Linked DNA regions of Oleomonas cavernae. The protein of the gene in region 1 interacts with the protein of each later gene in a pairwise test. Links are inferred from orthologs where the notes say so. Each region holds a gene or a part of one and is shown in the gene's direction. Other genes may lie near its edges.

Region 1 (11,057 bases):
AACCATGCCCGCCACCCTGAATCTGGCCACCCTGCATCTGGTCTGCGGCAAGATCGCCGCGGGCAAATCCACCCTTTGCGCCCGCCTGTCGGCCATGCCCGGCACCGTCCTGATCAGCGAGGATCACTGGCTGGCCCGGCTCTATCCCGGCGAGCAAGCCTCGGTCGCCGACTATGTCCGCAACGCCGCGCGCCTGCGCTCGGTCATGGGCGGCCATGTCGAGACCCTGCTGCGGGCCGGCCTGTCGGTGGTGCTCGACTTCCCCGCCAACACCCTGGCCAACCGGCAATGGATGCGCAGCATCTTCGAGGCGGCCGGAGCCGACCACCAGCTGCACTATCTCGATGTCCCCGATGCCGTGTGCAAGGCTCGGCTCAAGGCCCGCAACCTGGCCGGCGCGCATGACTTCGCCGCCAGCGAGGCGGAATTCGACCTGATCACCAGCTACTTCGTCGCCCCCACCGCCGCGGAAGGCTTCAACTTGGCAATCTTGGAGAATTAGGCAAGAATGGCGGCCAACCGGGATATCCGTGGCCGGGCGCCTTCCGGTAATATCGGCAAATCCTCGCCCTCAGGAGCATTGCCGTGACCGGTGCGAACGAACTGGCCGCCCTGATCGGGCAATACACCGATCAGGACGGCGTTGCCGCGACCGCGATCCCCCGCGTCTCGCTGATCCGGGCCTCGCGGCCTAGCGCGCCGATCCATGCCCTGCAGGAACCGGCCCTGTGCATTGTCGCTCAGGCCGCAAGCAGGTCATCCTGGGCGACCAGGTCCATTTCTATGGCGGGCGAAGTTCCTGGTCGTGTCGGTCGACGTGCCCGTGGTCGGCCAGGTGATCGAAGCGACGCCGGCGCAGCCCTACCTGTGTTTCCGCCTCGATCTCGACGCCGGCATGCTGGGGGCGATGATGATGGAACTGGGCCTGGACCGGGCCGCCGCCGGCGACACGCCGGGCACCAGCCTGGCGCTGAGCGACGTCACCCCTGAACTGCTGGACGCGGCGATCCGCCTGGTGCGCCTGCTGGCCAACCCGCGCGACATCCCGGTCCTGGCGCCCCTGGCCGAGCGGGAAATCCTCTATCGCCTGTTCCTCGGCGACCAGGGCCCGCGCCTGTGCCAGATCGCCAAGACCGAAAGCAAGCTGCAGCAGGTGAACCGGGCGATCGGCTGGATCAAGCGCCATTTCAGCGAGGCCATCCGCATCGAAGACGTCGCCGCCCAGGCCCGCATGAGCCCCTCGGCATTACACCTGCATTTCAAGGCGGTCACCTCGATGAGCCCGCTGCAATACCAGAAGCAGTTGCGCCTGCAGGAGGCGCGCCGCCTGATGCTGGGCCAGGCCATGGATGCGGCCACCGCCGGCTTCAACGTGGGCTATGAAAGCCCGTCCCAGTTCAGCCGCGAATACAGCCGCCTGTTCGGCGCCCCGCCCCTGCGCGACATGGCCCGCCTGCGCGCCGTGCCCGATGCTGGGGTACCGGTCTGAACCCTGCCGCCCGCACTTTGGAGGATCGGGCAAGAACGGTGTAGCCCTGGTCTAACGCTTGCCTGGAGGATCGGGCAATAATCGTCCCTGTCACCGCGACGGACCGTCCGCCGCCGGATCGCAGCAAGGGACCCGACCATGTCGAGCATCGAGGGAAAAGTCATCGCCATCACCGGGGCCAGCAGCGGCATCGGCGAAGCCGCCGCCCGTGAACTGGCGCGCCGCGGCGCCCATGTCGTGCTGGGTGCCCGGCGCACCGACCGGTTGGAGAGCCTGGCGGCCGAGATCAGCGCGGCCGGCGGCTCGGCCCGCTTCCGGGCGCTGGACGTCACCAGCCGCGCCGACACCGAGGCCTTCATCGGCTTTGCCGTTGAGTCCTTCGGCCAGGTCGACGTCATCGTCAACAATGCCGGGTCATGCCCCTGTCGCGCTTGAGCGAACTCAAGGTCGAGGAATGGGAGCGGATGATCGACGTGAACATCCGCGGCGTGCTGAACGGCATCGCCGCAGGCCTGCCGGTGATGAAGGCCCAGGGCTGGGGCCAGTTCATCAATGTCGCCTCGATCGGCGCCCATCGGGTGGTGCCCACCGCGGCGATCTATTGCGCCACCAAATACGCCGTCTGGGCGATTTCCGACGGCCTGCGCCAGGAAAACGACGACATCCGCGTCACCACCATCTCGCCCGGCGTCACCACCTCGGAACTGGCCGATTCGATCACCGATCCCGGCGCGCGCGCCGCCATGCAGGAATACCGCAAGATCGCGATCGGCCCCGACGCCATCGCCCGCGCCATTGCCTTTGCCGTCGAACAGCCGGCCGATGTCGACGTCAACGAGATCATCGTCCGCCCCACCGCCGGCCTCAATTGACCCCCCAAGACCCATGAGGATTTCGACCATGCCCCAACCGATCAATCTCGCCTTTGTCCGGGCCAAGGCCGGCCAGGCTGAGGAACTGGGCCGCCGCCTGCACGCCCTGGCCCAGCCCCCGCACCGGGCGGCCAGCAGCCCGGACTTCGATATCCGCCGCTCGGCCAAGGATCCGCAGCTGTGGCTGGTCGCCCGTCATTCGACACCGTCCGACCTGCACAGCTTCATCAGCGAGGCGCCGGCCCTGATCGACGTCTCGGTTCCTTTCGAGGTCTCGATGAGCACCTGAAAAGACCGCGGGGCGGCGCCAGCCCCGCCCTGGCGTCAATTCTGCCATCGCCCCGTCGACGGCGGACTGGCCATGCCTTACCTATAGGGGCGGAAAGAGCCCGAGGAACGCATGGATATCGCCGTCAAGCATCGCCGCACGATCATCGACCGCAAGGAGCTGGTCGAGACGCTTGATGCCATGGCCGCCGAGAAACTGGGCAACGCCGCCACGCGCATCCGCCTGGTGCAGATCTTCAAGGCCGCCCTGGCCGCCGGCCGGGCCGAATGCCGCCGCCGCCTGGAAGCGACCGAGGCGACCGGCCGCGAGACCGCCGCCGGCCTGTGCTTCCTGGTCGACCAGATCATCCGCACCCTGCACGACTTCACCGTCGGCCATTTCTATCCGATCGTGAACCCGACGGCGGGCGAGCGCCTGGACCTGATCGCCCTGGGCGGCTATGGCCGGGGCGAGCTGGCGCCGGGTTCGGACGTCGACCTCCTGTTCCTGCTGCCCTACAAGGAGACGCCCTGGCACGAGCAGGTGATCGAATTCATGCTCTACCTGCTGTGGGACCTGGGGCTGAAGGTCGGCCATGCCACCCGTTCGGTCGACGAGTGCATCCGCCTGGCCAAGCAGGACCAGACTATCCGCACCGCCATGCTGGAGATGCGCTGGCTGTGGGGCGACCAGTTGCTCTATGCCGAACTGAAAGACCGCTTCACCCGCGACGTCATGGCGGGCAGCGGGACCGACTTCCTGCAAGCCAAGCTGACCGAGCGCGACGACCGCCACCGCCGCATGGGCGATTCCCGCTACACGGTCGAGCCCAACCTGAAGGAGGGCAAGGGCGGCCTGCGCGACCTGCACACCCTGTGGTGGATCGCCAAATACATCCACAAGGTGGACGACGCCGCCGACCTGGTCGGCAAGGGCGTGCTCTCGGCCGATGAATACCGCCGCTTCGTCAAGGCCGAGAATTTCCTGTGGGATGTGCGCTGTCACCTGCACTTCGTCACCGGCCGGCCCGAGGAACGCCTGACCTTCGATGTCCAGCCCGAACTGGCCAGGCGCCTGGGCTATACCGACCACGCCGGCACCAAGGGTGTCGAGCGCTTCATGAAGCACTACTTCCTGGTGGCCAAGGACGTCGGCAGCCTGACCCGCATCTTCTGCGCCAACCTGGAAGAGCAGGCGCGCGGGCGCTCGTCGCGGCTGAAGCTGCTGCGGATCCCCAAGCGCGCCAAGAAACTGGAAGGCTTCCTCCAGGAAGGCAACCGGCTGAGCGTCATCGAGGACACCCAGTTCGAGCTTGCCCCCATCGACATGATCCGCCTGTTCGAGGTGGCCCAGCGCCAGGAACTGGACATCCACCCCCATGCGCTGCACCTGATTACGCGCAACCTGAAGCGGATCGACGCCACCCTGCGCGCCGACCCCGAGGCCAACCGACTGTTCCTGGACATCCTGACCAGCCGCAAGGACCCCGAGACTGCCCTGCGCCGCCTCAACGAGGCCGGGGTCTTCGGCCGCTTCGTGCCCGATTTCGGCCGTGTCGTCGCCCAGATGCAATATGACATGTATCATGTCTACACGGTCGACGAGCACACCATCCGGGCGATCGGCGTGCTGCATCAAATCGAGTCCGGGCAACTGGCCGAGGAACACCCGGTGGCCGACGAGATCGTCGCCAAGATCCTGTCGCGCCGGGTGCTGTACTGCGCCGTGCTGATCCACGACATCGCCAAGGGCCGCGGCCGCGACCATTCGGTGGTGGGGGCCGAGATCGCCGAGCGGCTGTGCCCGCGCTTCGGCCTGACCGAGGCCGAGACCGAGACCGTCGCCTGGCTGGTGCGCTACCACCTGGCGATGTCGAACACCGCTTTCAAGCGCGACATCACCGATCCCAAGACGGTGCAGGATTTCGCCGAACTGGTGCAGAGCCCCGAGCGGCTTCGCCTGCTGATCGTGCTGACCGTCGCCGATATCCGCGCCGTGGGGCCGGGCATCTGGAACGGCTGGAAGGGCCAGTTGCTGCGCACCCTCTATCACGAGACCGAGCCTTTGCTGTCGGGTGGCCATGTCACCGCCGGGCGCGACCGGCTGGCCCGCGGCCACGCCGAGGTGAGCGCGCGGCTCAAGGACTGGCGCCAGGACGAGATCGAGGCCTTCTTCCGCCGCTGCCCCGACAGCTACTTCCTGTCGACCGACGCCCCCTCGATCGAGCGCCATGCCCGCCTGATCCGCGAAGCCGACCGCGACAATGCCCCGCTCACCCTGGCGACCCGCATCGACCGCTTCCGCGCCGTGACCGAGGTGACGCTCTATACTGCCGACCACGCCGGCCTGTTCGCCCGCGTGACCGGGGCGATCTCGGTTTGCGGGGCATCGATCGTCGACGCCAAGATCTTCACGACCCATGACGGCATGGCGCTCGACGTGTTTACCATCCAGGACGCCGAGGGCGACCCGTTCGACCGGCCCGAACGCCTGGCCAAGCTCTCTACCACCATCGAGCAGGTGCTGATGGGCAGCGTGCGCCCGCGCGAGATTCTGGAAGGCCGGGCGGCACCGTCGAAGCGGACCATGAACTTCACCGTGGTGCCCCGGGTGCTGATCGACAACAACGCCTCGACCCGCATGACGGTGATCGAGGTCAACGGCCGCGACCGGCCGGGCCTGCTGTTCGAGCTGACCCGCGCCCTGTTCGGCCTGAACCTGACCATCCGCTCGGCCCATATCGCAACCTATGGCGAACGCGCGGTCGACGTCTTCTATGTCTCCGACCTGTTCGGCCACAAGGTGCGCCACGGCGGCAAGCTCAAAGCCATCGAGCGGCGCCTGATCGACGTGCTGACGCCGCCGCCCGCCGGCAGCGTGACGGTCGTCGGCGCCGGCCCCGCCGGGGCGGACACCGCGGCCCGGCCGCGCCGCGCCGCGACCCGCTGAAGGATCCCGTCCCGCGCCATGGCTCTGCTCCGGTCCGTCGCCACCATCGGCAGCTTCACCATGGGCAGCCGGATTCTGGGCTTTGTCCGCGATACGCTGTTTGCCGCCGTGCTGGGCGCCGGTGTCGCGGCGGACTGCTTCATCATCGCCTTCCGATTGCCCAATTTCCTGCGCGCGATGTTTGCCGAGGGGGCCTTCAATGCGGCCTTCGTGCCGCTCTATTCCCGGCTGCTGAGCGGGCCCGACGGCGAAACCAGGGCGGCCTATTTCGCCGGCCAGATCGGCACCCTGCTGACCCTGGTGGTGACCTGCTTCGTCGCCCTGGTGATGGTCTTCACCAACGAGGCGATGCACGTCCTGGCGCCGGGTTTCACCGCCGATCCGGCCAAGTTCGCCCTGGCGGTGGAACTCACCCGGCTGACCTTCCCCTATCTTGCCTATATCAGCCTGGTCTCGCTCATGGGGGCGATCCTCAACGCCCATCACCGCTTCGCCGCCCCGGCGGGCACGCCGATCGTGATGAACCTGATCCTGATCGGCGCGCTGATCGGCCCGGCCCGGCATTTCGAGCCGGCCCACGCCCAGGCGGTGGCGGTGACCATCGCCGGCATGGCGCAATTCCTGTGGCTGGCCGTCTCGCTGCAGCGCGCGGGCCTGTCGCTGCGCCTCTACCGGCCGCGCGTCAGCCCCGAAATCAGGCGCTTCTTCACCCTGCTGATGCCCGCCGTGCTGGGGGCGGGTGTCTATCAGGTAAACGTCTTCGTCGACATGATCCTGTCGTCGCTGCTGCCTTCGGGCGCGGTCTCGTTCCTGTTCTATGCCGACCGGCTCAACCAGTTGCCCTTGGGCGTGATCGGCATCGCCGTCTCGACGGCGCTGCTGCCGATCCTCTCGCGCCAGCTTGCCAAGGGCGACATGGAGCAGGCGCTGCACAGCCAGAACCGGGCGCTGGAAGGGGCCTTGCTGCTGACCCTGCCGGCGGCGGCGGCCCTGGTCACCCTGCCCGAGACGATCATCGGTGTCCTGTTCCAGCACGGTGCCTTCACCGCCGGCGATACCAGGGCGACGGCCGATGCCCTGGCCATGTTCGCCCTGGGCCTGCCCGCCTTCGTCGCGACCAAGGTGTTCACGCCCGGCTTCCATGCCCGCGAGGACACCCGCACCCCGGTACGCCTGGCGATCATCGCCATGATCGCCAACCTGGTGGTCGCCTTGTCGCTGCTGTGGTCGCTGGAACATGTGGGCCTGGCCATCGCCACCACGGTCGCGGCCTGGGTCAATGTCGGGCAACTGGGCCTGACCTCGCACCGCCGCGGCTATTTCGTGCCCGATACCCGGCTGATCACGCGCAGCCTGCGCCTGGTCCTGGCGACGGCGGTGATGGTGGTCGTCCTGCTGGGCCTGGAATATCTGGCCCGGCCCTTCTTCGCCCGCGACCTGTTGTGGCGGATCGGTACCCTGCTGTTCCTGGTCGGCAGCGGCGGCCTGGCCTTCCTGCTGGCGGCGCTGGCGACCGGGGCGATCGGGCTCGCCGACCTCAAGCGGCTGCTTCGCTTTGGTTGACCGGCCGGTGCCGGGCGCGCCATAACACCTCGCGACAACAGCAACGAGCACCTCACCCATGTCGAAGCCCCGCGTCTTTTCCGGTGTCCAGCCCACCGGCAACCTGCATCTGGGAAATTACCTGGGCGCCATCCGCAACTGGGTGAAGCTGCAGCACGACCACGAGTGCATCTATTGCGTCGTCGATCTCCACGCCATCACAGTCTGGCAGGATCCGGCCGACCTGACCCGCGCCATCCGCGAGGTCGCGGCCAGCCTGATCGCCGCCGGCATCGATCCCACGACCTCGATCCTGTTCAACCAGTCCAAGGTCTCGGCCCATGCCGAAACCGCCTGGATCTTCAATTGCGTGGCCCGCATGGGCTGGCTCAACCGCATGACCCAGTTCAAGGAAAAGGCCGGCAAGGACCGTGAGAATGCCTCGGTCGGCCTGTTCGCCTATCCCAATCTGATGGCGGCCGACATCCTGGCCTACAAGGCGACCCACGTGCCCGTGGGCGAGGACCAGAAGCAGCACCTGGAGTTGGCCCGCGACATCGCCCAGAAGTTCAACCACGACTTCGGCGTCGAACATTTCCCGGCGCCCGACCCGCTGATCTTGGGGGAAGCGACCCGCGTCATGTCGCTGCGCGACGGCACCAAGAAAATGTCCAAGTCGGACCCGTCCGACCAGTCGCGCATCAACCTGACCGACAGTCCCGACGACATCGAACAGAAGATCCGCCGCGCCAAGACAGATCCCCTGCCCCTGCCCGAGACGGTCGAGGAGGTGGCTGCGCGGCCCGAGGCGGCCAACCTGATGACGATCTACGCCGCGCTGGCCGACGAGAGCCTGGCGGATGTCGTGGCCGCCTTTGCCGGCAAGCAGTTTTCGGACTTCAAGCGCGCCCTGACCGAACGCGCGGTCAGCGTGCTCTCGCCCATCACGGGCGAGATGCGCCGCCTGGTGGCCGATCCCGGCTATGTCGACGGGGTGCTGCGCCAGGGCGGCGAGCGGGCGGCGGCGATCGCCGCACCGATCCTGGCCGAGACCAAGCGGATCGTCGGCTTCCTCTGAGTTCATCCCCTCTCCGCCGCTTGCGGGGGAGAGGGAGGGGCCTGTCGCGTGAGCGACGGGAGGGTGAGGTGGTCGCGGGCACAGTCGCGCCCTAAGCCGACCACCCACCTCACCCAACCCTCTCCCCCCTTGAAGGGCGGAGAGGGCTCTTTCTACTTCTTCTTCTTCGCGACCTTCTTCGCCGGCTTGGCCGCGGCGGGCTTGGCCTTCGCCGCCTTGGTCGCGGGCTTGGCAGCAGCCTTGGCGACGGCGGCGGCGGGCTTGGCCGCCGGCTTGGCCTTGGTCACCTTCGCCACCGGCTTGGCCGAAGGCTTCGCCGCCTTGGGGGCGGGCTTGGGCGTCGGGTTGGCCGGCTTGGAGCTGGCATGCGGGATCTTGGCGAGGATCTTGGACAGCGCCTGCTCGGTCTGGTGCAGGTCGTAGGCGATCTGCTGTTCCAGCCATTCGCGGGCCGAGGTGCCGGTAACCTTGGCAATGCGGAGCGCCATGTCGGCGGTCAGATTGCGGCGGAAATTCACCAGCTGGTTGATGGTGCGGCGGGAAACGCCGGTCAGCTTCGCCAGTTGATCCTGGGTCAGGCCCAGCTTTGCCAGCACCGCATCGGCGATGTTGACGCCGGGATGAGACGGCCCGACAACCGTATTCTTGCCTTTAGCGGCCATGTGCTTCGTGCCCCCTGTCGCGTTCCGAATAGAATTTGCCCGGGCAACCACCCCGTGCGGTTCAACCGGGATTGAGGTTCCGGCGTGCTCTCGCTACCGGCAAACCCGCGCCGTTTACACCACGGCATTACATAAGGTAACCCCGATCGCACCTAAATGCCTAGACCATTTGAGTTACATAAGCAATGGATACCGCGTTGCGGCACGACTTGACCCGGCCCGCGACCTCGTGACTATTGGCACCGATACTGCAAACCAGGGGGCGATCATGGCCGGCAGCAAGGTCTTCACGGAGGGTGGCGGCGGCCGTTTCAGCGGCCTGTGGCGCCGCCGCTGGGTTTGGCAAACCCTTGGAATCATTATCGCCGCGATCCTCCTGCTGTACTATCCCATCGGCATGCTGATCGCCCACAAGGTCGACGACGACTTGTCCTTCGCGCCTGCAACATCGATGGTCCCCCCCGGTGCCAGCCGGGCCGTGGCGGTCGCCGCCGCCCTGGTCGACCGCGAGGTGAATGTGAACGGCTGGGTCGCCAACGACCCGTTCTTCTTCCCGTCGGGCGCGCTCGACAACATGCCGAACTTCCAGCAGGGCATCGTCGATGCGGTGGCGACCTTCGCCATCGAGCTGCGCGACCAGATCGGCCGCGTGCGCGGCTCGGGCGAAGTCGACAAGGACCTGGCCGAGGCGTTGAGCACCTTGCAGTACTCCGGTACCAAGTGGGTCTTCGACCTCTCCACCTCGATCCTGCCGACCGCAACCTCCGAGGCACAGTACCGCGCCGGCATTCGCGCGCTGAACGCCTACAACGCGAATGTCGCCGCCGGCAAGGCGGTGTTCGACCGGCGGGCCGACAACCTGCAGGCCGCGATCTCCCGCATCGCGCTCGACGTCGGCTCGATCTCGGCCGCCCTCGACAAGCAGATCCGCGACGAGAGCGGCAACATCTTCGATTTCACCTGCGACGACCTGTTCTACCGAGTGAAGGGCGAGGCCTATGGCTACTTCCTGATCATGAAGGGCCTGCGCCAGGACTTCGACCAGATCATCACCGAGCGCGGCCTGGCGCCGCTTTGGGACGAAGCCATCGCCAGCCTCGAGGAGACGGCGATGTTCCATCCCATCATGGTCTGGAACGGCCAGCTCGACGGCCAGTTCCTGCCCAACCATCTGGTCGCCCAGGGCTTCTTCCTGCTGCGGGCGCGCACCCAACTGCGCGAGATCGCCGCGATCCTCGACAAGTGAGGCGCGGCGATGGCACCATCTGGATCGATCCAGCCAGAGCGAGCCTGACATGAGCGAGACCACGCCCGCGGTGCCGCCAGGCGCCGATAGCGTCCGCAAGTTCCTGGTGGTGGTGGACGACACGCCCGAGTGTCGCCTGGCCCTGCGCTATGCCGCGCGCCGCGCGCTCAAGACCAAGGGCATGGTCGCCCTGCTGTTCGTGATCGAGCCGCCGTCCGACATGCCGCAATGGCTGGGGGTCGCCCAGATCATGCGCGACGAGGCCCGCGACGAGGCCGAGGCGGTGCTTCACGACCTGGCCGAGGATGTCCAGCGGGTGGCCGGCATGATCCCGGAACTGATCATCCGCGAGGGCGTGCGCCGGGAGCAGTTGCTGAAGCTGATCGAGGAAGATCCCACGATCCGCATCCTGGTGCTGGGCGCCGGCACCGGATCGGAGGGGCCGGGCCCCCTGGTCTCGGCCCTGGCCGGCCAGATGTCCGGCACCTTCCGCGTGCCGATCACCATCGTGCCGGGCAAGCTGTCGCCGGCCGAGGTCGACGACCTGGCCTGATCGCACGGCCATGGTGCGTCCTTCGAGACGGCCCTCCGGGCCTCCTCAGGATGAGGAGAATCTTAATGGCAAAAAAACCTCCTCATTCTGAGGAGCCACTCGCAGAGTGGCGTCTCGAAGGACGCACAATGCCTGTCCCACACGCCGGCCGGCTCTAGCTGCCGTCATCGACCGTGAAGATTTCCGTGGGCTCGCGGCGGCCGCGCAGGACGTGCTGGCCGAGTGACCGCAGGTTTCCCTCGTCGCCCAGCGTGCGGGCGAAGGCCTGGGTTGCCAGCAGCGGCCGCTCCAGCACCTTGGTCAGGGCCTCGACCCGGGCGACCTCGTTCACGGCCGCGCCGATCACGGTGAAATCCAGCCGCTCGCTCGAGCCGATATTGCCATAGACGACGTCGCCG
Region 2 (3,136 bases), 2.5 Mb from region 1 along the record:
ACGCCCGCCACAGAGGCCGATGCGTATACGCCGCCCGTCCCGCCCCGTCAAGCCGCAGCCTTGAGGCCGATGCGCAGACGCTCGATGGCCGCGTCGAGCACGCTGTCGCGCTTGCAGAAGCAGAAGCGGATCAGGTGGCGGGGCGGGTCGGCATCGGCGTAGAAGGCGCTGACCGGCACCGCGGCGACACCGATCGTGGCGGTCAGCCACTTGCAATACTCGGCATCGTCGAGCGCCGGCCCCACGCCGGTGATATCGACCGTGACGAAATAGCTGCCTTCCACAGGCAGGGTTCGATAGCCCACCGCCTGGAGGCCCTCGGCCAGGCGGTCGCGCTTGGCGGCCAGGCTCTGCCCGAGCCCCTCGAAATAACCGTCGTCCTTGTTCAAGCCCGCCGCCACCGCCAATTGCAGGTTGGGCGGGGTGGTGAAGGTCAGGAACTGGTGGGCCTTGCCGATCACCCCGATGAGGCTGGCCGGGCCGGACAGATAGCCAACCTTCCAGCCGGTGAAGGAAAAGGTCTTGCCGGCCGAGCCGATGCGCACCGTCCGCTCGCGCATGCCCGGCAGCGTCGCGATGGCGAGGTGGCGGTGGCCGTCGAACACCAGGTGCTCGTAGACCTCGTCGCACAGGACATAGGCGTCGTGCGCCCGGGCGAGGCCGGCGATCCGCTCCAGTTCGGCGCCGGTGAACACCTTGGCCGTGGGATTCATCGGGGTGTTGAACAGCACCAGCTTGGTGCGCGGGCCGAAGGCCGCCTCCAGCGCGCCGGGCGGGATCGACCAGTCGGGCGGCGACAGGCGCACGAACTTCGGGATGGCACCCGCCTGACGGATGATCGGCACATAGCTGTCATAGAGCGGTTCGAACAGCACCACCTCGTCGCCCGGCGCCAGCAGGGCGAAAAGGGCCGCGGCCAGCGCCTCGGTCGCGCCCGAGGTCACCAGCGTCTCGGTCCGCCAGTCGTAGTCGAGGCCGTAGAAGCGCCGGTCGTGATCGGCCACCGCCTGGCGCAGCGCCGGCACCCCCATCATCGGCGGGTACTGGTTGGGACCGTCGGCCACGGCCCCGGCGGCGATCGCACGCAGATCCGCCGGCCCGTCCTCGTCGGGGAAGCCCTGGCCCAGGTTGATCGCATCGTGCTCGACCGCCAGGGCGGACATCACGGTGAAGATGGTCGTCCCCAGGGACGCGAAATGAGGGTTGAGCGCTTTCATGGCCGGATCATAGCGTCGCGGCAAATCGCCTTCCACGGGGTCTTATGCCCGAATGCTCGCGCACAAGGCCCCCAAATTGCACAAAATTTAGCCAGTCCGCCCACAATTTAGACAGCGCGGGTCTGGGACCTGCCCGTTCTGCTCTGAGGCGTACTCGAAATCGATGACCACCTCCCGTTGGCACGCCCCGTGCATATGAAGCGTGGCGGCAGTTCAGGCCGTCCAAACCTGCCAAGGCGATTCAGGTGCGATGAAAAAAATCGAGGCGATCATCAAGCCGTTCAAACTCGACGAAGTGAAGGAAGCGCTGAACGAAGTCGGGCTCAAGGGCATCACGGTGACCGAGGCCAAGGGCTTCGGGCGCCAGAAAGGCCATACCGAGCTCTACCGCGGTGCCGAGTATGTCGTCGACTTCCTGCCCAAGGTGAAGCTGGAAATCGTGCTGGAAGACGATCTCGTCGACCGCGCGATCGAGGCCATCCAGACGGCCGCCCGGACCGGGCGAATCGGCGATGGAAAAATCTTCGTCAGCCCCGTCGAGCAGGCTATCCGTATCCGCACCGGTGAAACCGGCACGGATGCAATCTGATTTCCAACCACCCAAGTTTCTTGAACCAACCACCAACCGGGATCTGAGACCATGTCAGACGCCAAGACCGTCCTACAGCTTATCAAGGACAAGGGGATCAAGTACGTCTCCCTGCGCTTCACCGACTTCAAGGGCAAGTGGCAGCACCTGGCCATGGACGAGAGCGTGGTCGACGAGGACCTGTTCACCGACGGCACCATGTTCGACGGCTCGTCGATCGCCGGCTGGAAGCCGATCAACGAGTCGGACATGATCCTGATGCCGGATCCGGCGACCGCGGTCATCGACCCCTTCTGTGCCCAGCCCACGCTGGTGATCTTCTGCGACATTCTCGAGCCTGCGACCGGTGAAGGTTACAGCCGCGATCCGCGTTCGGTCGCCAAGCGCGCCGAGGCCTATGTCAGCTACACCGGCCTGGGCGACACCGTCTACATCGGCCCCGAGGCCGAGTTCTTCGTGTTCGACGATGTCAAGTGGAAGGTCGCGATGAACAAGGTCTCGTACGAGATCGACGACATCGAAGGCCCCTACAACACCGACAAGTCCTTCGAGGGCGGCAACCTCGGCTACCGTCCCGCGGTCAAGGGCGGTTACTTCCCGGTGCCGCCGGTCGACACCCTGAACGACATGCGCGGCGAGATGCTGTCGGTCATGGGCGAGATGGGCCTGCCGATCGAGAAGCACCACCACGAAGTGGCCGCTTCGCAGCACGAGCTGGGCATCAAGTTCACCACCCTGGTGCGCGCCGCCGACTTCATCCAGATCTACAAGTTCGTGGTCCAGAACGTCGCCTATCAGTACGGCAAGACCGCGACCTTCATGCCCAAGCCGATCAAGGGCGACAACGGTTCGGGCATGCACGTCCACCAGTCGATCTGGAAGGGCGGCAACTCGACCTTCGCCGGCGACAAGTATGCCGGCCTGTCGGACACCTGCCTGTACTACATCGGCGGCATCATCAAGCACGCGAAGGCAATCAACGCCTTCACGAACCCGACCACCAACAGCTACAAGCGCCTGATTCCGGGCTTCGAGGCCCCCGTGCTGCTGGCCTACTCGGCCCGCAACCGTTCGGCCTCGTGCCGTATCCCCTACGGCACCAGCCCGAAGGCCAAGCGCGTCGAAGTGCGCTTCCCCGATCCGCTGGCGAACCCCTACCTGGCGTTCTCGGCCATGCTGATGGCCGGCATCGACGGCATCCAGAACAAGATCCATCCCGGCGAGCCGATGGACAAGGATCTGTACCACCTGCCGCCGGAAGAACTGGCCCAGGTCCCGACCGTCTGCGGCTCCCTGCGCGAAGCGCTGGAAGCCCTGGACAAGGGCCGCT
Region 3 (10,443 bases), 470 kb from region 1 along the record:
TCGAGCACCCGTTCGCCGGGCTTTGCCCCCAGCACCAGGGCGGCAAGCTGCGAGGCCTCGTCCTGGACCTCGACCAGGCCCTCGCGCCAGGCGCGGCTGCGGGCGATGGGCGGCCGGCCGTCGACCCGCAGGCCGACCGGCGACAGGGGCGTGGGCCAGGCGATGATGCCGTCCTCGGCCAGGGCGGCAATGGCGGCGTCGCGCGTGCCCTTGATGGTGTTCACACGCATGTCCAGGCCCGCTTCGCCGCACAGGGCGGCCGCCTCGGCCGCCAGGCTGGTGCCGAACCGGCGGGCAAAGGGCTTCATCAGCCAGTCGGGCAGGTTGGCCTGCACCGCGGCCGGCTGGTCGGGATGATCGAGGCTGCGCTGGATCAGCTTCTCCGCCGCCCGCTTCTCGGGCGCCGGCAGGTCGGGCAGGTGCTTGTTGATGCCCGGCTTGTCCAGGCCGTCGAGCAGGGCCAGGGCCGCCACCAGGCGGGCCAGCGGCGCCGGCCGCGAGCCCACGTGATCCAGCCACCAGTCGATCTGCCGGCGATGGCGCACCAGGCCCAGAACCAGTTTGGCGATCCGGGCACGGGCCGGCGGCGGCCATTTGCGCTTGTCGAAGGCCGCCTTCAGCACCTTGTCGGCCGCCCGCCCCGCCTCGATCGCGATCAGCGCGTCGAGCACCACCGCCGCCATCTCGGCCTCGAGCTTGGGCCGGGGCTGGCGGGGACGAAAGCCGGCGGCGCGCGCGGCAGGGGATTTTCTGTGATCGGCCATGATGGCGCGACACTAGCGATCCGCACTGCACAAGGCGAGGGCGGAAAGCCTGGGTTGCGGCGCACGCACGCTGCACATTATTTGTGCATTGCTGGTCTTTTGTGCAGCAATTTGGCCAAATCATGGCGATAATCGGCCCGCGCACAGCCAATGATTGGCCCTGGATTAGCCTTGGCCCTGAATTGGCATGGTTCTTGACTCCTAGTCGGCGGGGTAAGCGTGCCCGGCCTTCATTTTCGGGGGTTTGTCGGGCTGGCGCGGCCCTTAGGTCAATCGTGAGGGGAACACCCATGAAACTCGTCATGGCCGTCATCAAACCATTCAAACTGGATGACGTGCGCGAAGCCCTGGCAGCCGTTGGTGTGCCTGGGCTCACGGTCAGCGAAGTGAAAGGTTTCGGTCGGCAAAAGGGCCACACCGAAATCTACCGCGGTGCGGAATACACCGTCAGCTTCCTGCCCAAGGTGAAGATCGAGGCCGCGGTCGCCGACGAAATCGTCGAGCAGGTCGTCGAGGCGATCCAGAAGGCCGCCCACACGGGCAAGATCGGCGACGGCAAGATCTTCGTCGTCGACCTTCAGCAATCCATCCGCATTCGTACCGGCGAAACCGGCCCAGATTCGCTCTGAGCGCCGACGAGAGGGTCCTTCATATGAAACTGTCCTGGAAACTCCCCCTCCTGCTGGGTGCAGCGGGCGCCGCGATAATGGTGCCCGAGATTGCGGCCTTCGCGCAGGATGCCGCTGCTCCGGCGGCCGATGCCGCCGCCCCGGCGGCTGAAGCCGTGGCCGCCGCGGCCCCGGCCATGACCGTCGACAAGGGCGACAACGCCTGGATGCTGATCTCGGCCGTGATCGTGCTGATGATGTCGGTGCCCGGCCTCGCCCTGTTCTACGGCGGCCTGGTGCGCGCCAAGAACATGCTGTCGGTGCTGACCCAGTGTTTCGCCATCACCGCGATGGTCGCGATCATCTGGTGCCTGTACGGCTATAGCATGGCCTTCACCGACGGCGGCTCGATGAACGACTATGTCGGCGGCCTGGGCAAGGCATTCCTCGCCGGGGTCGACGTGACCACCCTGTCGGAGACCTTCTCCAAGGGTGTCGCCATCCCCGAACTCACCTTCGTGATGTTCCAGATGACCTTCGCCTGCATCACGCCGGCCCTGATCATCGGCGGCTTTGCCGAGCGCATCAAGTTCTCGGCCCTGCTGCTCTTCATCGCCCTGTGGGTCACTTTCATCTACTTCCCGATCGCCCACATGGTCTGGTTCTGGGGCGGCCCGAGCGCGGCCGAGGCACCGGCTGGCCTGATCTTCGGCTTCGGCGCCATCGACTTCGCCGGCGGCACCGTCGTGCACATCAATGCCGGCATCGCTGGTCTGGTGGGCTGCCTCGTGCTGGGCAAGCGTATCGGCTTCGGCAAGGAAGCGATGCCCCCGCACTCGCTGACCCTGACCATGGTCGGTGCGGCGCTGCTGTGGGTGGGCTGGTTCGGCTTCAACGCGGGTTCGAACCTCGAAGCCAACGCCTATGCCTCGCTGGCCGCGATCAACACCTTCGTCGCCACCGCCGCGGCGGCCTTCGGCTGGCTGATCGTCGAATGGCTGATCAAGGGCAAGCCCAGCCTGCTGGGTACCGTCTCGGGTGCCATCGCCGGTCTGGTCGCGATCACCCCGGCGGCCGGCTTCGCCGGCCCGATGGGGGCGATCATCCTGGGCCTCATCGTCGCGATCGTGTGCTTCTTCTTCGTCACCACGGTGAAGAACGCGCTCGGCTACGACGACAGCCTGGATGTCTTCGGCATCCACTGCGTGGGCGGCATCATCGGCGCCATCGCCACCGGCATCCTGGTCAATCCCGCCCTGGGCGGCGCCGGCATCGTCAACTACCTGGATCCGGCCCTGCCCGCGATCTATGACGGCACCCTGACCCAGGTGATCCGCCAGGCCAAGGGCGTCGGCATCACCCTGCTGTGGTCGGGCATCGGCTCGTTCATCCTCTACAAGATCGTCGACGTCGTGGTCGGTCTCCGCGTGCCGGCGGATGCCGAGCGCGAGGGCCTGGACGTCGCCGAGCACGGCGAACGCGCCTACAACTGATCACCCCTGGCCGGGTCCGGGCGACCGGATCCGGCCAGGCAGTGGATGTCCTGGTCTTCCGTCGTATCGGCGGGCACGGGGGAGTGCGGTGCATTCCCCTTTTTTCTTTGGCACTGCACAAGAGGCGCCCGACTCCGTACACTCGCCGCACATCGGGTTCGGGGGCTTCCGGCATGTCGGGTTCATCAAAAAGGCAATCATTGCGGCGGCGCTGGGCAATGCCGGCATCGCGGTGACCAAGTTCGCGGCCGCCTTCTGGACCGGCTCGTCGGCCATGCTCTCGGAGGGCATCCATTCGCTGGTCGACGTCGGCAACCAGTTCCTGCTGCTCTACGGCCTGGGCCGCGCCGCCCGCCCGGCCGATTCGCGCCATCCCTTCGGCTATGGCAAGGAGCTGTATTTCTGGTCGTTCCTGGTCGCGATCCTGATCTTTGCCTTAGGCGGCGGCTTCTCGCTCTATGAGGGCATCCATGCGGTGAGCGAGCCTGGCGAACTGCACGACCCGCTGGTCAACTATATCGTCCTGGGCGTAGCGATCCTGTTCGAGGCCTATTCCTTCTCGGTCGCCCTGGGAGAATTCAACAAGGGCCGCGGCGGCAAATCGATGATCCGGGCGATTCGCGATACCAAGGATCCCAGCCTGGTCGCCGTCCTCCTGGAAGACAGCGCCGCCATGGCCGGCCTCGTCGTCGCCCTGGCCGGTATCGTGCTGGGGCAACTGCTGGACATGCCTGTCTTCGACGGCATCGCGGCCATCGTCATCGGCGTGCTGCTGCTGCTGACCGCCGTCATCCTGGCGGTGGAGTGCAAGGGCCTGCTGATCGGCGAAGGTGCGGCGCCCGAGGTTGTCGACGCCATCCGCGCCACGGTCGCCCGGGATCCCCGCATCGAGGCGGTGGGCGAGATCCTGAGCGTCCATTTCGGGCCCCATGACCTGATCGTGCTGGTCTCGCTCGACTTCCGCGGCGGCCTCTCCGGCGACGATATCGAGGCGGCCATCGGCGCGCTCGAGGCCGCGGTCAAGGCGGTCGCCCCGGAGGTGCGCCATTTCTATGTCGAGGCAGTGGCGCTGGCGCCCGCTTCTGGCTATCAAGGCCAGATACAGGGCTGATCGACGGCCCGCGCGCCCCACGCGGGCGGGCCGGTCTGGTTCGGCGTCTCCCGTCGCTTTGCGTTTCGTGCCGCTCAACGCCGCGGGCGCCGGCCCACGTTGTCGCGCCTATTAAAATGACAAATAATCATGAAGCGCTGGACCGGTCCGGTCGATCGGTATAGGAAAGCGCTCAAAGCCCAGGGGAGACGCTATGTTCAACGGCATTCTGGACAGTGCGGCAAAGCTTGATCCGACCGGCGTCGTGGGACGCACCAATCTGGAACTGCGCTATGCCCGGGGCATGCTCGACGTGCTGCGCCGGGTGCGCGTGGCCAAGCTCGACGGCACCTATACCGTCGTCGACATGGTGGAGCAGCAGGCCCGCCGCAGCATCAACCGCCCGGCGATCTTCTTCGACAAGGACGTGATCACCTGGCGCGAGCTCGACGCCCGGGCCAATCAGGTCGCCCACTGGGCCCAGTCGATCGGCATCGCAAAGGGCGACATCGTCTCGCTCCTGATGAACAACAAGCCGGACTACATCACCACCTGGTTCGGCCTGGCCAAGGCGGGCGCCACCATCGCCCTGATCAACACCAACCTGACCGGCGGGCCCCTGGCCCACGGCCTGAACGTCGCCGCGGCCAAGCACGTGATCGTCGACGCCGAGCTGGGCGAAGCCTTCACCGCCATCGCCGGCTCGCTGGAAACCACGCCCAAGGTCTGGGCCCAGGGCGGCACGGTGGCCGGGGCCGCGAGCTTCGACGAGGCGGTGGCGCAGCAGCCGCAGACGCAACTGCCGCGCAGCGCGCGGCCCAAGCTGAAGGGCCGCGACAACCTCTTCTACATCTACACCTCGGGCACCACGGGCAATCCCAAGGCCGCGCACATCAGCCACTACCGCTTCCTGCAGGCCTCCAACGGCTTTGCCGGCGCGATGGAGGCGACCTGGCGCGACCGCATGTATTGCGTGCTGCCGCTCTATCATTCGGCCGGCGGCATCGTCGCGGTCGGCTCGATGCTGTCGGTCGGCGGCGCCGTCATCCTGAAGCGCAAATTCTCGGCCAAGCAGTTCTGGGAGGATGTCTCGCGTTACGACGCGACCCTGTTCCAGTATATCGGCGAATTGTGCCGCTACCTGCTGAACAGCCCCGAGCACCCCAAGGAGAAGGCCCATAAGATCCGCGTCGCCTGCGGCAACGGCCTTCGCCCGGAAATCTGGCCGACCTTCCAGGAACGCTTCAACATCGGCCGGGTCTGCGAATTCTATGGCGCGACCGAGGGCAACGTCATCCTGATGAACGCCGACGGCAAGGTCGGCGCCATCGGCCGCATCCCGTTCTATCTGGACCGGGTGTTCAACACCAAGATCATCAAGTTCGACGTCGAGACCGAACAGCCGGTGCGCAATGCGCAAGGCTTCTGCATCGAATGCGCGCCCGACGAGCCGGGCGAGACGATCGGCCTGATCCCGCAGAACCCCAACAAGACCGTCGGGCGCTTCGAGGGTTACAAGGGCAAGGCAGAGACCGAAAAGAAGATCCTGAGCGACGTCTTCACCAAGGGCGACAAGTGGTTCCGCACCGGCGACCTGATGCGCCGCGATGCCCAGGGTTACTTCTATTTCGTCGACCGGATCGGCGACACCTTCCGCTGGAAGGGCGAGAACGTCTCGACCGCCGAGGTGGCCGAGGCGCTGTCGACCTTCCCCGGCATCAAGGAGGTGAACGTCTACGGCGTCCAGGTGCCGGGCACCGACGGGCGCGCCGGCATGGCCTCGCTGGTGGCGGGCGACGACCTCGACCTGGAAGCCTTCCACGCCCACATCGGCAAGGCCCTGCCGGCCTATTCCCAGCCCTATTTCATCCGCGTCAAGGCCGAGATGGAGATCACCGGCACCTTCAAGCACCGCAAGGTGGACCTGGTGAAGGACGGCTTCGATCCCGGCAAGGTCGCCGAGCCGCTCTACATCCGCCACCCGGACCTGGGCGGCATCAAGCCGCTGACGGCCGCGGTCTACGAGGACATCACCGCGGGACGGCTGCGGTTCTAGCCACCCGACACATTACCTAACCGTCATGGCCGGGCTTGTCCCGGCCATCCACGTGGACACCGGCCTCACCGAGTTCACGTGGATGCCCGGCACAAGGCCGGGCATGACGAAATCGGGAGGTGGGCAATCAGCCTCAATGCACCCGGGCGCTGATCGCGCCCTGGGCGAACACGGCTTCCAAGGCCGAGAGGCGGCCGTCGTCGGCATCGGCCAGGCGCAGGCCCTGCAGGGCGAAGGCAGCGCCGACATGGGCCAGGGCCGCGGCGGCGGCCCGTGCGGCCGAGGGCGGCAGCAGGGCACCCAGCACCGCCCCGGCGAGACCCGGTTCGCCGGCCTGGCAGGCGGCGAGCGCCCGCAGGATCACCGCCTCGTCATGACCCAGGGCGACGACCAGGGGGCTGCGCAGCTCGACCGGGCGCAGGGCACCGGCCGCGACGATCCGCAGGAACGCTTCGAGCGGCGCCAGGGCACGCGGCACCTCGGCCACCGCGAAGGCTTCCTCGATCAGGTGCCTGGTATCGCTGTCGCCCTTCAACAGGGCCAGGCCCTGGCGCAGCGACCACAGGGCAAGCTGCCCGGCAAAACGCAGGTCTTGCACCGTCGGCTCCACCGGCAGGCGAGGAACCGGTGCCGCCCCTGGCCGTTTTCGCCGGGCCGTCTCGGCCGGTATCAGCGTGGTCGCCAGCCCGACGCCGTCATCGTCCTGCATGCCGCATTCCTTCCCAAATTGCATGGTGCAATCTAGCGGTTTCGCGAACGCAATTGCAAGTCATTCGCAAATAGGCTTAGATGGGCACCATGACAGTGCAAGCGCGATCGGCGGCAGACGCTTTGGGCACCGGCAAGCGGCCGGAATCGCCCGCTGCGGCGATCTTTCCGCCTTGTTTGGAAGAATTCCAATCACATATGCAAACGAATGATAGGAAGGGATGATCATGTCGATCTCGCTGCGCCAATTGCGCTATCTCGTGGCGGTGGCCGACCACCAGAGTTTCCGCAAGGCGGCCACGACGCTGAATGTCAGCCAGCCGGCCATGACCGCCCAGATCCAGCTTCTGGAGCAATCGCTGGACGGCCTGGTGCTGACCCGGTCGCGCCGCGGCGTCGCCCCGACCGCGCTGGGCGAGGCGGTCATCGCCAAGGCCCGCGGCATCCTCAACGAGGTTGAAAGCCTGCGCGCCCTGGGCGTGGCGGCGGCGGCCCGGCCCCTGCGGCTGGGCGTGATCCCCACCGTGGCCCCCTACCTGGGGCCCGACGCGGTGGAATTCGGCGGCGCCTATGCCGCCGAGGGGGTGGAACTGGTCGAAGGCCGCACCGCCGACCTGATTGCCGGCCTGCGCACCGGCACGCTGGATGCCGCCCTGCTGGCCCTACCCGACCAGGGCACCCTGGGCCGCGACCTGGAAACCGCCACCGCCTTTGCCGAATCCTTCTTCGTGCTGCTGCCCGACAACGATGCCCTGGCCGGCAGCCCGCAGGTGTCGCTGCACGATCTGTCCGAGCGCACCCTGCTGCTGCTCGAGGAAGGCCATTGCCTGGCCGACCAGGCCTTGAGCCTGTGCGGTGAGACCCAGAAGCGCGGGCCGGTTCGTGCCGCCTCGCTTTCGACCCTGTCGCGCCTGGTCGCCCGGGGCAAGGGCATCACCCTGCTGCCGGCCATGGCCGTGTCGGTCGAAAGCCATGTCGGCGACGGCACCGTGGTCCGCCCCCTGCCCGACCCGGCGCCCGGCCGCACCATCGGCATCGCGTGGCGCAAGGGTGCCACGGGCGAGCGTTGCTGGCGCCGCCTGGCCCAGGCCCTGGGCCGCCTGAAGCCGGCACAGGACGAGGCCCAGATCCCCGCCCTTCTCCCGATGGCCGCCGAGTAAGCCTTATCGGTTTCATATTGCCACCATGCGGGCGACAGTGCTATCTTGCAACCGTTGCCCGCATGGCGCGGCAAGAGGGGATGCCGCATGTATCACTTCATCCTCAGGCGCAAGCTGCGCACCGTCTTCAGCCGCCTGAACGCCGGCGATTACCCCTTCATCACCCGGCAGTTTCACCCGCAGGCCGAACACTGGTTTGCCGGCGATCACGCCATGTCGGGCCGGCGGGTGACCCACGCCCGCATCGAGGAATGGTATCGGCGGCTGGCCGCCGTCTTTCCCGGCATCAAGTTCGACATCAAGAAGCTGTTCGTCAGCGGCCCGCCCTGGCGCAGCCACGCCGCCGTCGAATGGACCGACACGATCTTCGACCGCGAAGGCAGGCCCCTGCCCAACCAGGGCGCCTTCGTCATCACCATCCGCTGGGGCAGGGTGACGGCCTTCCACGTCTATTGCGACACCGTGCGGATCGAGAAGAGTCTGGGCATCCTCGCCGCGCAGGGCGTCGCCGCCGCGGCGGCGACACCGATTACCGGCTAGTCGCCCGCGACTTTCGCCTGAACTGCGGCCATATAGCCCCGGGTGCGCGGGGTGGCGCCGGGGCCGGGCACGAAGCGCACATCGGCCGGGGGCACAGTCTTCCCCCCGGCATCGCGCAAGGTGACGGGCGCGATCTCGTTGCCGGCCGGATCGACGGCGCGCATCGGCGGCCGCCCCTGCGCGGTCCAGCGATCGCCCCATTGCATCAGGGCCAGCATGGCCGGCAGCAGGTCGCGGCTCTTCTGCGTCGGCCAGTAGGTCGGCCGGGCCGCGGTGCCGGCGCGCTCGAGCATCCCCTGGTCGACCAGGGCTTCGAGGCGGCGCGCCAGGATGTTCTTGGCGATGCCCAGGCTGGCCTGGAATTCGCCGAAACGATCCGCTCCCAGGAAGGCATCACGCAGGATCAGCAGGGTCCACCAGTCGCCGACGATGTCCAGGCTCCTAGCCAGGGAACAGTTGAAACCGCTCAAGTCCGTCTTTGCGACCATGTAACCTCCCCGCCCGCGGCGACTCTCGACGGCTCGGTCGTATTATGCCACCGTTGCGCAAGAACAAGAACAGAGAGCCGACATGCTTGCCCCCATCGTGACATTGATCGCCTGGACCCTGCTCGTCTGGATCTGGATGTATGCCAGGCGCATCCCGGCCATGAGCAAGGCCGGGCTCAACCCGCAGGACGCGCGCCATCCCGGCTCGCTGAATGTCCTGCCCGCCGAGGTTCGCCAGGTGGCGGAAAACTACAACCACCTGATGGAACAGCCGACGATCTTCTACGCCCTGGCCTTCGCGGTTCAGCTTAGCGGCCAGGCGGACGGGCTCAGCGTCCTGCTCGGCTGGGCCTATGTCGGCCTGCGGGTGCTGCACAGCCTGGTACAGGGCACGATCAACATCGTGATGATCCGCTTTGCGCTGTTCTCGCTCTCGACCATCGTGCTGATGGTCTTGCTGGTGCACACCGGCCCCGGCTTCTTCATCGACTGAACCTCAGCCACGCGGCGGCACGGTCAGTTTCAGCCGGGCCGTCGCCTGGGCCTCCTTTTCCATGAAGCGGAACAGGGCCTTGATCTTGGGCCGGTCCTTGGCCTCGGGCCGGGCCACCAGCCAATGGTAGAAGCCTGACGGCACCTCGACCGGAACGGCGCCACCAGGCGCCCCAGGGCGATATCGTCGGCGATCAGCGGCACGTCGCCGATGGCGACGCCCAGGCCCTGCTCGGCCACCCGCAGGGCCATGTCCAGGATGGTGATCACCTGCGCCCGCTCGCCCTTCAGCGTGTCGAGGCCCACCACCTCCAGCCACAGCCGCCAATAGCGGCGATCTTCGCTGGTGTCGATCAGGGTATGGCGGGCCAGGTCGCCCGGGACCTTCAGGGCGGGTTGCCGTCGATCAGCCGGGGCGCCGCCACCGGGATCAGGCGTTCGCCGGCCAGGCGCAGGGCATAGAAGCCGGGCGGCGGCGTCGCCCCATAGTGGACCGCGGCGTCGAAACCGGGCAGGTCGCCGATCTCGTCGGTGGTGATGGTCAGGCGGGCGTCGATGCGCGGGTTTTCCGCCTGGAAGCGCGACAGCCGCGGCATCACCCAGCGCATGCCGAAACTGGGCGGTGCGCCCAGCGCAAGCCTGCCCGGATCGTCATGCAGGGCCGCCGCCGCCTCGGCCATGCGATGGAAGGATTGCGTCAGTACCGGCAGGAATTTCGCCCCCTCGACCGTCAGCACCGCGCCGGTCGCCGTGCGGTGGAACAGGTCGATCCCCAACTGCCCCTCCAAGAGCTTGATCTGGCGGGATATTGCGCCCTGGGTCACGCCCAGTTCGCCCGCCGCTTTCGAGAAGCTCTGCAGGCGCCCGGCCACCTCGAAGGCGCGCAACGCATTCAGCGAGGGCAAGTTGCCGCGACCGATCAACGCACCGACCTCATGAGAAAAGCTGATGAGTTCATGACTAGAACTCCCTGGCGGCGGCGCCACCCGGGGCACATCTTATGCCCACGAGATCAAGGATCAACCCCATGTCGACCATCGCTTA

The links.
Region 2: the proteins of D3874_RS23325 (region 1) and D3874_RS11010 interact in binary tests that used the Escherichia coli proteins (3 or more experiments, as listed by UniProt). The link is inferred for Oleomonas cavernae from one-to-one orthologs.
Region 3: the proteins of D3874_RS23325 (region 1) and glnK interact in binary tests that used the Escherichia coli proteins (3 or more experiments, as listed by UniProt). The link is inferred for Oleomonas cavernae from one-to-one orthologs.

The regions. Positions count from the first base shown.
Region 1 is NZ_QYUK01000011.1:4,027,757-4,038,813, forward strand. What follows is about bases 2,442-5,778. They hold D3874_RS23325 ([protein-PII] uridylyltransferase), read left to right. Parts: upstream 2,442-2,761; coding sequence 2,762-5,578; downstream 5,579-5,778. Other genes in these bases: D3874_RS23320 (hypothetical protein), read left to right, coding at 2,442-2,650; murJ (murein biosynthesis integral membrane protein MurJ), read left to right, coding at 5,597-5,778. Also shown: D3874_RS23305 (AAA family ATPase), read left to right, coding at 5-502; D3874_RS23310 (AraC family transcriptional regulator), read left to right, coding at 806-1,489; D3874_RS32205 (SDR family oxidoreductase), read left to right, coding at 1,628-1,924; D3874_RS32210 (SDR family oxidoreductase), read left to right, coding at 1,906-2,361; more of D3874_RS23320, read left to right, coding at 2,390-2,441; more of murJ, read left to right, coding at 5,779-7,141; trpS (tryptophan--tRNA ligase), read left to right, coding at 7,200-8,198; D3874_RS23340 (HigA family addiction module antitoxin), read right to left, coding at 8,351-8,860; D3874_RS23345 (DUF2333 family protein), read left to right, coding at 9,129-10,106; D3874_RS23350 (universal stress protein), read left to right, coding at 10,156-10,659; D3874_RS23355 (adenylate/guanylate cyclase domain-containing protein), read right to left, coding at 10,814-11,057.
Region 2 is NZ_QYUK01000011.1:1,520,253-1,523,388, forward strand. Bases 337-3,136 are described here. They hold D3874_RS11010 (P-II family nitrogen regulator), read left to right. Parts: upstream 337-1,467; coding sequence 1,468-1,806; downstream 1,807-3,136. Other genes in these bases: D3874_RS11005 (aminotransferase), read right to left, coding at 337-1,217; glnA (type I glutamate--ammonia ligase), read left to right, coding at 1,858-3,136. Outside these bases: more of D3874_RS11005, read right to left, coding at 48-336. UniProt on the Escherichia coli protein: P-II indirectly controls the transcription of the glutamine synthetase gene (glnA). P-II prevents NR-II-catalyzed conversion of NR-I to NR-I-phosphate, the transcriptional activator of GlnA. When P-II is uridylylated to P-II-UMP, these events are reversed.
Region 3 is NZ_QYUK01000011.1:3,557,343-3,567,785, forward strand. Bases 1-2,723 are described here. They hold glnK (P-II family nitrogen regulator), read left to right. Parts: upstream 1-1,054; coding sequence 1,055-1,393; downstream 1,394-2,723. Other genes in these bases: D3874_RS21125 (RsmB/NOP family class I SAM-dependent RNA methyltransferase), read right to left, coding at 1-764; D3874_RS21135 (ammonium transporter), read left to right, coding at 1,417-2,723. In the rest of the region: more of D3874_RS21135, read left to right, coding at 2,724-2,865; D3874_RS21140 (cation diffusion facilitator family transporter), read left to right, coding at 3,065-3,976; D3874_RS21145 (long-chain-acyl-CoA synthetase), read left to right, coding at 4,170-6,011; D3874_RS21150 (hypothetical protein), read right to left, coding at 6,145-6,720; D3874_RS21155 (hydrogen peroxide-inducible genes activator), read left to right, coding at 6,947-7,879; D3874_RS21160 (nuclear transport factor 2 family protein), read left to right, coding at 7,967-8,419; D3874_RS21165 (winged helix-turn-helix transcriptional regulator), read right to left, coding at 8,416-8,907; D3874_RS21170 (MAPEG family protein), read left to right, coding at 8,990-9,400; D3874_RS31335 (LysR substrate-binding domain-containing protein), read right to left, coding at 9,430-9,789; D3874_RS31340 (LysR family transcriptional regulator), read right to left, coding at 9,786-10,322; D3874_RS21185 (DUF1127 domain-containing protein), read left to right, coding at 10,427-10,443. UniProt on the Escherichia coli protein: Involved in the regulation of nitrogen metabolism. Regulates the activity of its targets by protein-protein interaction in response to the nitrogen status of the cell.